One region of the Terrabacter sp. C0L_2 genome, then DNA from elsewhere that is predicted to be linked to it. Evidence: riboswitches for the same ligand, from Rfam matches in the RefSeq annotation. Region 1 holds a riboswitch; the other holds the start of a gene.
What was found. Region 1 has a riboswitch for cobalamin ahead of U5C87_RS06225 (VWA domain-containing protein). Riboswitches for the same ligand answer to the same signal wherever they lie in the genome.
Positions count from the first base shown of each region.

Region 1 (3,973 bases):
CACCGAGGTGCTCGGCGAGACGGGCGGCGAGCCCGAGGCGGAAGCGCCCCGACTCGCAGTCGACGACGACGCTCTCCACGCCCTCGTGCCGCAGCACCCCCGCGGTGCGAGCAGCCCGCGCCAGCGCATCGGGGCCGCTCGTGGCCCGGCCGTCGGTGACGACGACGAGCAGCGCCCGCCGGTTCGGGTCGCGCAGCCGCTCCACCCGCAACGTGTCGTATGCCGTCTCGAGCCCTTCCGCGAGCGGCGTGCGTCCGCCGTGGGCGAGGTCGCGCAGCCGCCGGGCCGCGATGTCGATTGAGCCGGTCGGGGGCAGGGTGAGCTCGGCGCCCGCGCCGCGGAACGTCACGAGGCCCACCTTGTCGCGGCGCTGGTAGGCGTCGAGGAGCAACGAGAGCACGGCTGACTTCACCGCCTCCATGCGCTTGCGCGCGGCCATCGAGCCGGACGCGTCGACGCAGAGCAGCACGAGGTTGGACTCGCGGCCCTGGAGCACCGACCGGCGCAGGTCGCCGGGGAGCACGCGCAGCCGGTGCGTGTCCCGCCGGCGCGAGGCGGCGGCACGGATCGTCGCCGGCAGGTGGACCGGTCCGGTGCGGGCGCTCGTCGAGCCGACCCGCCGCCCGGTGCTCGTCAGGGCTGCCGAGCGGCGACCGGGGTCGCCGTGGCCGATGCCCTTGGCGCGCAGCAGCCTCGCGCGGTAGGGATCGTCCGCGGCACTGACGCCGGCCGTCGCGGGCGCGCCGGCGGGAGCCTCCGTCGGCGCTGTCCCACCGTCGTCGCCCCGGTCGCCTCCGTCGGCCCGCTGCGGCTGCTCGTCCGACGTGCTCGGCTGCGCCTCGCCGTCGGTCCCGCCTTCGCCGTCGCCCTTGTCGTCGCCCGGATCGCGATCAAGGTCGGGATCGGGGTCGGGCTCCGGCTCGTCGTCGCCGAGCAGCTGGTCGAGGAGGTCCTCGTCGAGGCCGGGGGAGTCGAAGGGGTTGCGCCGGCGGCGGTGCGGCAGGGCCAGGCGCGCCGCGGCGCGGACGTCGGCGACGGTGACGCTCGTGCGCCCGGACCAGGCGGCGTGGGCGACGGCGGCGCGAGCGGTGACGATGTCGGCGCGCAGTCCGTCCACCTCGAACCCGGCGCAGACGGTGGCGATCTTCGTCAGCATCGCGTCGGTCAGGGTCACGGCGCCCACGCGTGAGCGCGCGTCGGCGATGCGTCGGCGCAGTGCCTCCTGGTCGTCCTCGAACCGGGCCACGAAGGCAGCCGGGTCGCCGTCGAAGGCCAGCCGACGGCGTACGACCTCGGCGCGCAGCGCGGGCTCCCGAGGGGCGGCGACCTCGACGGTCAGCCCGAACCGGTCGAGCAGCTGCGGGCGCAGCTCGCCCTCCTCGGGGTTCATCGTGCCGACGAGCACGATGCGGGCCGCGTGCGACACCGAGACGCCGTCGCGCTCGACGGTGTTGCGGCCCATCGCCGCGGCGTCGAGCAGCAGGTCGACGAGGTGGTCGTGGAGCAGGTTCACCTCGTCGACGTAGAGGATGCCACGGTTCGCGGCCGCCAGCAGGCCGGGCTGGTAGGCCGTCTCGCCGCGTCCCAGCGCCCGCTCGAGGTCGAGCGACCCGACGACGCGGTCCTCGGTCGCGCCGATCGGCAGCTCGACCAGGCGTGCGGGGCGCCGGTCGATCCCGGAGTCGTCGGCGTGGGGACCGTCGGGGCACCCGGCGCCGTCACCCGGCGCGCAGCCGAAACGGCAGCCGGCCACGACCTGCTGGTGCGGCAGCACGGCAGCGAGGCCGCGCACCATGGTCGACTTCGCCGTGCCCTTCTCGCCGCGCACGAGGACGCCGCCGACATCCGGCGAGACCGCGGTCAGGACGAGCGCCAGGGCCAGGTCTTCCGAGCCGACGACCGCCGAGAAGGGGAAGGTGTCAGGTGGGGAGTCCTGCCGGACAAGGGTTTTCGAGTCGTTCGAGCCGTCGCGCATAGGACTGCGAGCCTCCTGCGGGTGCCTCGCCCGCGTCGGTGGACCGGACGCGCCCGGCGGGCGCGACCAGCGACGGGAGATGCCCTGGCTTCCCCCGACCGGGTGGTCTGAGGTTCACAGTGGCGGGACCGCTCCGGATTTGCACCGGATTCCTCTCCAGTCGCCATCGCGCAGTCTGCCAGACGACGGGCGGCGCGGCGCGGCGGTGTCAGCCCTGGCGGTCGGGTCGAGGGCGGTCGGGTCCACGGCGGTCGCCGATGATGCGGACCTGCAGGCGCGGCGACCGGGCCTCCAGCGACCACCGGGGCACGTACCAGCGCGGCGCAGGGAGGAAGAGGCCGCCCCACAGGCTGATGACGAGCCCGACGAGCAGGAGCGGGACGAACGCGAGCGCGCCCTTCTGGGCCCCGTCGTCGTAGCCGCGCAGCCCGGCGGTCGCTGCGAGCACGAGCGCGACGCCCGGCAGCCAGAAGAGGATCGCGGACTCCTGGAGGCGGTCGTTCACCCACCAGCGGGCCGCGTCGGTGCGGCCCAGGCGCGACCAGACGACGAGTCCGAGCAGGGCCACGGCGACGACCACGAGGGCGTAGTCCACGAGGAGCCCTGCGGACCGGTCGAGTGCACCAGGGACGACGCCCGTGCGGTGCATGACCATCGCCCCTGTCGTGTCGTCGGCGAGGGCGATCCTACGCGCGGCGGTGCGCGGGCAGCGTCGCGACGAGCGACTCCCAGATGCTCTCCGCCGACGTGCCGGTCAGGACCGGCGCGTGGGGGTAGCCGTCGACCCGCAGCAGGCCCGCCGGGGTGTCGAGCCAGCTGAGCTGCTCGGTCTGCGTGCTGCCCGTCCGGCTGTCCGCGACGTCGACGACGCACAGTCGCCACGCCCCCGTCAGGAGGCTCTGCGCGACGTCCGGCCACCGACCGGCCGCCCTCGCGACGTCGGCCGCGGGCCTCGGGCGGTCCGACGGCGCGGGACCCACGAGCGCGTCCAGGTCGCTGCGGTCGACGGGGCCTGCACGGCCTTCGAGCAGGGGGCGCGGCTGCAGCATCGTGAGCCGGGCGACGGTCGCGGGCAGGAACGCGACGTCGACGTCGACGAGGTCGATCCCCTGCGCCCCGAGGTCGACGACGATCGTGCTGGTGCGGTCGACCCAGCCGTGGTGCAGCAGGACCGAGGCCGGGGTGCCGACCTCGACCGCCACCTGGGCATGGGGGTCCGCGCCGGAGTCGAGGCGCGCGAGCGCGTCCGCCACGTCGGCTTGCGTGCCGAGGCCGCGGCGTCCCGGGGACGCGTCGCAGTGCGGCGCGCCTGACTCGCGCGCAGCCGTGGTCGAGAAGTTCGTGTGCATGCTGACTGGCCCCGTCCCCCAGGGATATCTCCGTGACGGCCCACCCCCCAGTGGACCCGGAGCCCATCATGGAGGATGTAGTCGCCCCTGCGGCGCGAAACGGACATCTCGTTTTGCCGAGAGGTTCACGCCGGGACGGCAGGAGCAGCGTCCGCAACACCCGGCTAGGGTCACCGGCGTGGCTTCGATCCAGGACGCGAGCAGCATCGACGGTGCGGTGACGGCGGGCCGTCCACCGGTGCTCGAGGTGGTCGGGGTCGGCGCGTCGGGGGTCGACTCGCTGGATGCCACGTGCCGGCGGCTGGTCGACGAGGCCCAAGTCGTCATCGGGGGCGAGCGGCACCTCGCCATGCTCGAGGCGCGGCCCGACCGTCGGCTCGTGCCGTGGCCGTCACCCCTCCTCCCTCGGCTGAGCGGCCTGCTCGCCGAGCTCGGCTCCCAGCGCGTCGTGGTGCTCGCGAGCGGTGACCCGCTCGTGTCGGGGATCGGCTCCACCCTCCTGCGCGAGCTCGGCGCGGACGCCGTGCGCATCCACCCCGGCGTCTCGTCGGTCGCCCTGGCCAGAGCCCGGATGGGTTGGGCCGCAGAGGAGTCCGACGTCGTCACCCTCGTCGGTCGGGACCTCGACCGGTTGCGACGCGACCTCGCG
Region 1 is NZ_CP143557.1:1,333,106-1,337,078, forward strand. It holds gene U5C87_RS06225 (VWA domain-containing protein) at 1-1,975, opposite strand, end outside; cobalamin riboswitch at 2,033-2,158, opposite strand; gene U5C87_RS06230 (hypothetical protein) at 2,184-2,630, opposite strand; gene U5C87_RS06235 (hypothetical protein) at 2,662-3,324, opposite strand; gene cbiE (precorrin-6y C5,15-methyltransferase (decarboxylating) subunit CbiE) at 3,503-3,973, shown strand, end outside.

Region 2 (3,973 bases), 2.3 Mb from region 1:
GTGCGCAGCGACCGCGCACGCAGCGGGGTCAGGCCGAAGAGGTCGAGCGTCTCCTCGACCCGGCGACGGATCGTCGTCGGGTCCAGACCCATCGTCTCCATGCCGTAGGCGACCTCGTCCTCGACGACGTCCGTGACGAACGTCGACGACGGGTTCTGCTCGACGAGCCCCACGACGGTGGCGAGGTCGCGGGGCCGGTGCTCGGCGGTGTCGAGCCCGTCGACGGTGACGCGGCCGGTCAGCGTGCCGCCGCTGAAGTGCGGGACGAGCCCGTTGATGGTGCGCAGCAGGGTCGACTTGCCGCTGCCCGTGGGACCCACGACGAGGACGAGCTCGCCCTCGGGGATCTCGAGCGTGACGTCGTGGAGGCTGGGAGCCGGGGCATCGGCGTACTGCACCGACACGTGCTCGAAGGTGATCACGGAGCGACCTCCCGGGGACGGGGTGTGAAGAAGGCCGGCGTCGCGGCGACGAGCACGGCGAGCACCGCGAGCAGGGGCACGGCGGGCAGCTGCGCCTGCTGGCTCGGCACGACGCCGTCCCAGCCCTGCGCGGAGGCGACGACGAGGACCGCGGCGGGCACGGCTCCGACGAGGACGGTGACGGTCTCGGTCCACGTCCACCGCTCTCGCCGGTGACCCGAGCGGTGGTCCCGCGAGGCCCCCACGAGCAGGCTCGACCCCGAGAGCACGGCGCCGAGCACGAGGACCGGCAGCCCGAGCACCCCGCCGGCCGAGGAGTCGAGCAGGCCGTAGAGACCGGCGAGGACGCCGACGAGACCGGCGAGCGCGAGCCCCGTCGCCGCGCGACGGCTCGTCGTGGTCGACCGGACCGCGCGACCGTAGCCCCGGGACTCCATCGACGCGGCCAGGCCGAGCGAGCGCTCGAACGCCGTCTCGAGCACGGGCACCGTGAGGCGCGCCATCTCCCGCAGGCCACGGCCGTCGCGGCCGCGCAGGGTGCGCGCAGCGCGCACGTCGCGGGCGTCGGTGAGCAGCTGCGGCGCGAACGTCAGGCCCACGACGACAGCCGTCCCGACGTCGTAGAGCGTGGCGGGGAGGTAGCGCAGCAGGCGGCGCGGGCTCGCGAGCGCGTTGGCCGCCCCGAGGCACGCGAGGACCGCGGCGAGACGCAGGGCGTCGTACGCGGCATACAGCAGCGACTCGAGCGTGACGGTGCCGCCGATGCGCACGGCGGCCGCCCAGTCCGGCAGCGGGACGCTGGGCAGGGTGAGCACGACCGTCTCGCCGACGATCCCGTTGCCGAGCAGCGCGGTCATGACGACGCGGAAGGCGACGACGACCGCGCCGATGACGAGGAAGGCCGGCAGCGGGTTGACGGTCGCGGGGTCACGGCGTTCGGAGACGACGAGGACGCAGACCCCGATGACGAGGAGCAGCAGGACCGGGTTGGTCGTGCGCGACGCGGCCGTGGCGAGCCCCAGACCCCACAGCCACCAGGCTGCGGGGTGCTGGAGGCGGGCCTTGTGCCGGGGCCGCGTCACGCTGGCCGGTGCTCCTCAGCCGTCCTGCCGGGCGCGCGACCGCGACCGCACGAGCAGGTAGCCGATGAGGGCGAGCAGGACCAGGCCGGCGATGACGTATGCCGCCACCGTCCCACCCGAGGTGCCCGACGCCGGCGTCGTGGTGACGTCGCCGGCCGTGGCTGCCGCGGGGGTGGTCGCTCCCGCTGACGGGGTTGCGGAGGGGGTGCTCGCCGGGGCCGCGATGGTCACGGGCTGGTCGGCGGCCTTGGCCTCGGGGGAGACCTCCTTGACTGCTCCGCCGCAGTCGGTCGTCGGGTAGCCGGCGACGCCGCAGACCAGGCCCTTCTCGGTGCGCACGTCGCCGGCGGTGGCGAGCACGGCCGCGCTCGTGGCGTCCGCGGCGACGACGGCACACAGCGCCTTGGGCTCGGGCGGGGTCGCGCCGTCGGCGGCGTCGGCCGGGCGGCCGAAGTCGACGACGAGACCGACGCGCTTCTTGCCCGCCTCGGCCGGCGTGCTGCCGCAGACCTGGTCGAAGGTGAGCACGGCGCGCGGGTAGCGGGTCGAGGCCTCGTCGGCGACGGCGAAGCGCCAGCCGTCCACGCTGCCGTCCTTGGGGACCGTCTGGTCCGGGCCCTTCTGCGCGAAGGTCCACGCGCCGTCGGCGAGCTGGTAGAAGCCCCAGTAGCGGTAGGCGGCGGCCTGGGCGGGCGCGACCGTCAGGGCGGACAGCGCCGCCGCGACGAGCGCGACGAGGACGACCCGGAACGGGGCACGACGGACAAGGGACACGGTTTCCTCCTCGCGGTCGGACACCATGTCGGGTCTGCTGGCTGACGCCGGCCCGGCGGGGTGACTCCGGTCCGCATTCCACGACAGACTGACAAAGGAGCCGGTAGGACGCGGGTTTTCCGACTGGTCACCCAGGGCCGGCTGGCGGCAGGGAGTGGCTTCACGGTTGCGGGTCAGCGCCGGAGTCTCACCGGCTTGCCCCATCGTCCTTCGGGTAAGGCGAACCGTCGCACGGCGGGCGGCCGCCCGTCAAACGAGCAGCCAACTAGGGTGTCGGCATGAGCGCTGACTGGTCCTGGCTGTTCCTCGACGCCCACGGCAACCCGATGGAGGGGGAGGGCCTGACCACCACGGGCTTCCCGACCCAGAGCGACGCCGAGAGCTACCTCGGGGAGTCGTGGCGTGAGCTGCTCGACGCCGGGGTCGAGGCCGTCACGCTGCGCGAGAACGACGCCGTCGTCTACGGCCCGATGAGCCTCCGGGCGGCGGAGTGAGCGCGTCCGCGACCGGCACGACCGGCACGGGCCTGTCGGCCGGGCTGGAGCGGGACCTGCTCGCGCGCGTCGTGACGGCGCAGCGCTCGTGGCGCTCGCCCGGCGTCAGCGTCGGCGTCGTCCGGGACGGACACCTCGTCTGGTCGGCGCACGTGGGGTCCGCCCGTCTCGGGACCCGCCCTGCCCCGGCGACCGACGACACGCAGTTCATGATCGGCTCGGTGACCAAGACGTTCACGGCGCTGACCGTCATGTCGCTGCGCGACGAGGGCCGGTTGTCGCTCGACGACACGCTCGAGACGTACCTGCCGGGCACAAGGCATGGCCGGGTTCCCGTGCGGCAGATGCTCGCCCACGCCTCCGGCCTGCAGCGCGAGCCCGTCGGCAACATCTGGGAGAGCCTCGAGGCGCCCGAGCGCGAGGAGTTCCTCGCCGGGGTCGAGCAGGCCGAGCAGGTGCTCCCCGGGCACCACGCCTTCCACTACTCCAACCTCGCCTACGGCCTGCTCGGTGCGGTCGTCGAGCGCGTCACCGGACAGGAGTGGGAGCACGTCGTGCGCGAGCGGGTGCTGGAGCCGCTGGGGCTGACCCGCACCGGGCTCGCCCCCGCCGACGATCGCGCCCTCGGTTACCAGGTCGACCCCTATGCCGGCACCGCGCGCGAGGAGCCGCTCTTCAGCCTGGGCGCGACGGCTCCCCTCGGCGGGCTGTGGTCGAGCGTCGCCGACATGGCTCGCTACGCCGCCTACGTCGCGCGGCCCGACGACCGGGTCGTGCGTCCCGAGACGGTCGAGGAGATGTGCCGGCCGCTCATCATGACCGACGTCGACGGCTGGAGCGGCGCCTACGGCCTCGGCTTCGGCATGGGCCGACGCGGCGACCGCGTCTACGTCGGGCACGGGGGCGCGATGCCGGGCTTCCTCACCGGCCTGCGAGTGCGGCGGGCGGACGGTGTCGGCGCCGTCGTCTTCGCCAACGCGACGTCCGGAGCGCTGACGCTCGGGCTCGCCACCGACCTCGTCGAGGCCGTCGTCGAGGCCGAGCCCACTCTCGCCGCGGCGTGGGTGCCCGAGGTGGAGCAGCCGGCCCTCGCGGAGCTGCTCGGCCTGTGGTGGTCCGAGGGGTCGCCGATCACGTTCTTCGTCCGCGACGGCGAGCTGTGGTCGCGCTTGTCCGACGACGAGCCGCTCTCCGAGACGCG
Region 2 is NZ_CP143557.1:3,628,557-3,632,529, reverse strand. It holds gene U5C87_RS16730 (ABC transporter ATP-binding protein) at 1-422, opposite strand, end outside; gene U5C87_RS16725 (energy-coupling factor transporter transmembrane component T) at 419-1,504, opposite strand; gene U5C87_RS16720 (SCO2322 family protein) at 1,520-2,278, opposite strand; cobalamin riboswitch at 2,371-2,522, opposite strand; gene U5C87_RS16715 (hypothetical protein) at 2,557-2,772, shown strand; gene U5C87_RS16710 (serine hydrolase domain-containing protein) at 2,769-3,973, shown strand, end outside.
Region 2: it holds a riboswitch for cobalamin, as region 1 does, so the genes downstream of both, U5C87_RS16720 (SCO2322 family protein) here and U5C87_RS06225 (VWA domain-containing protein) in region 1, are expected to answer to the same signal.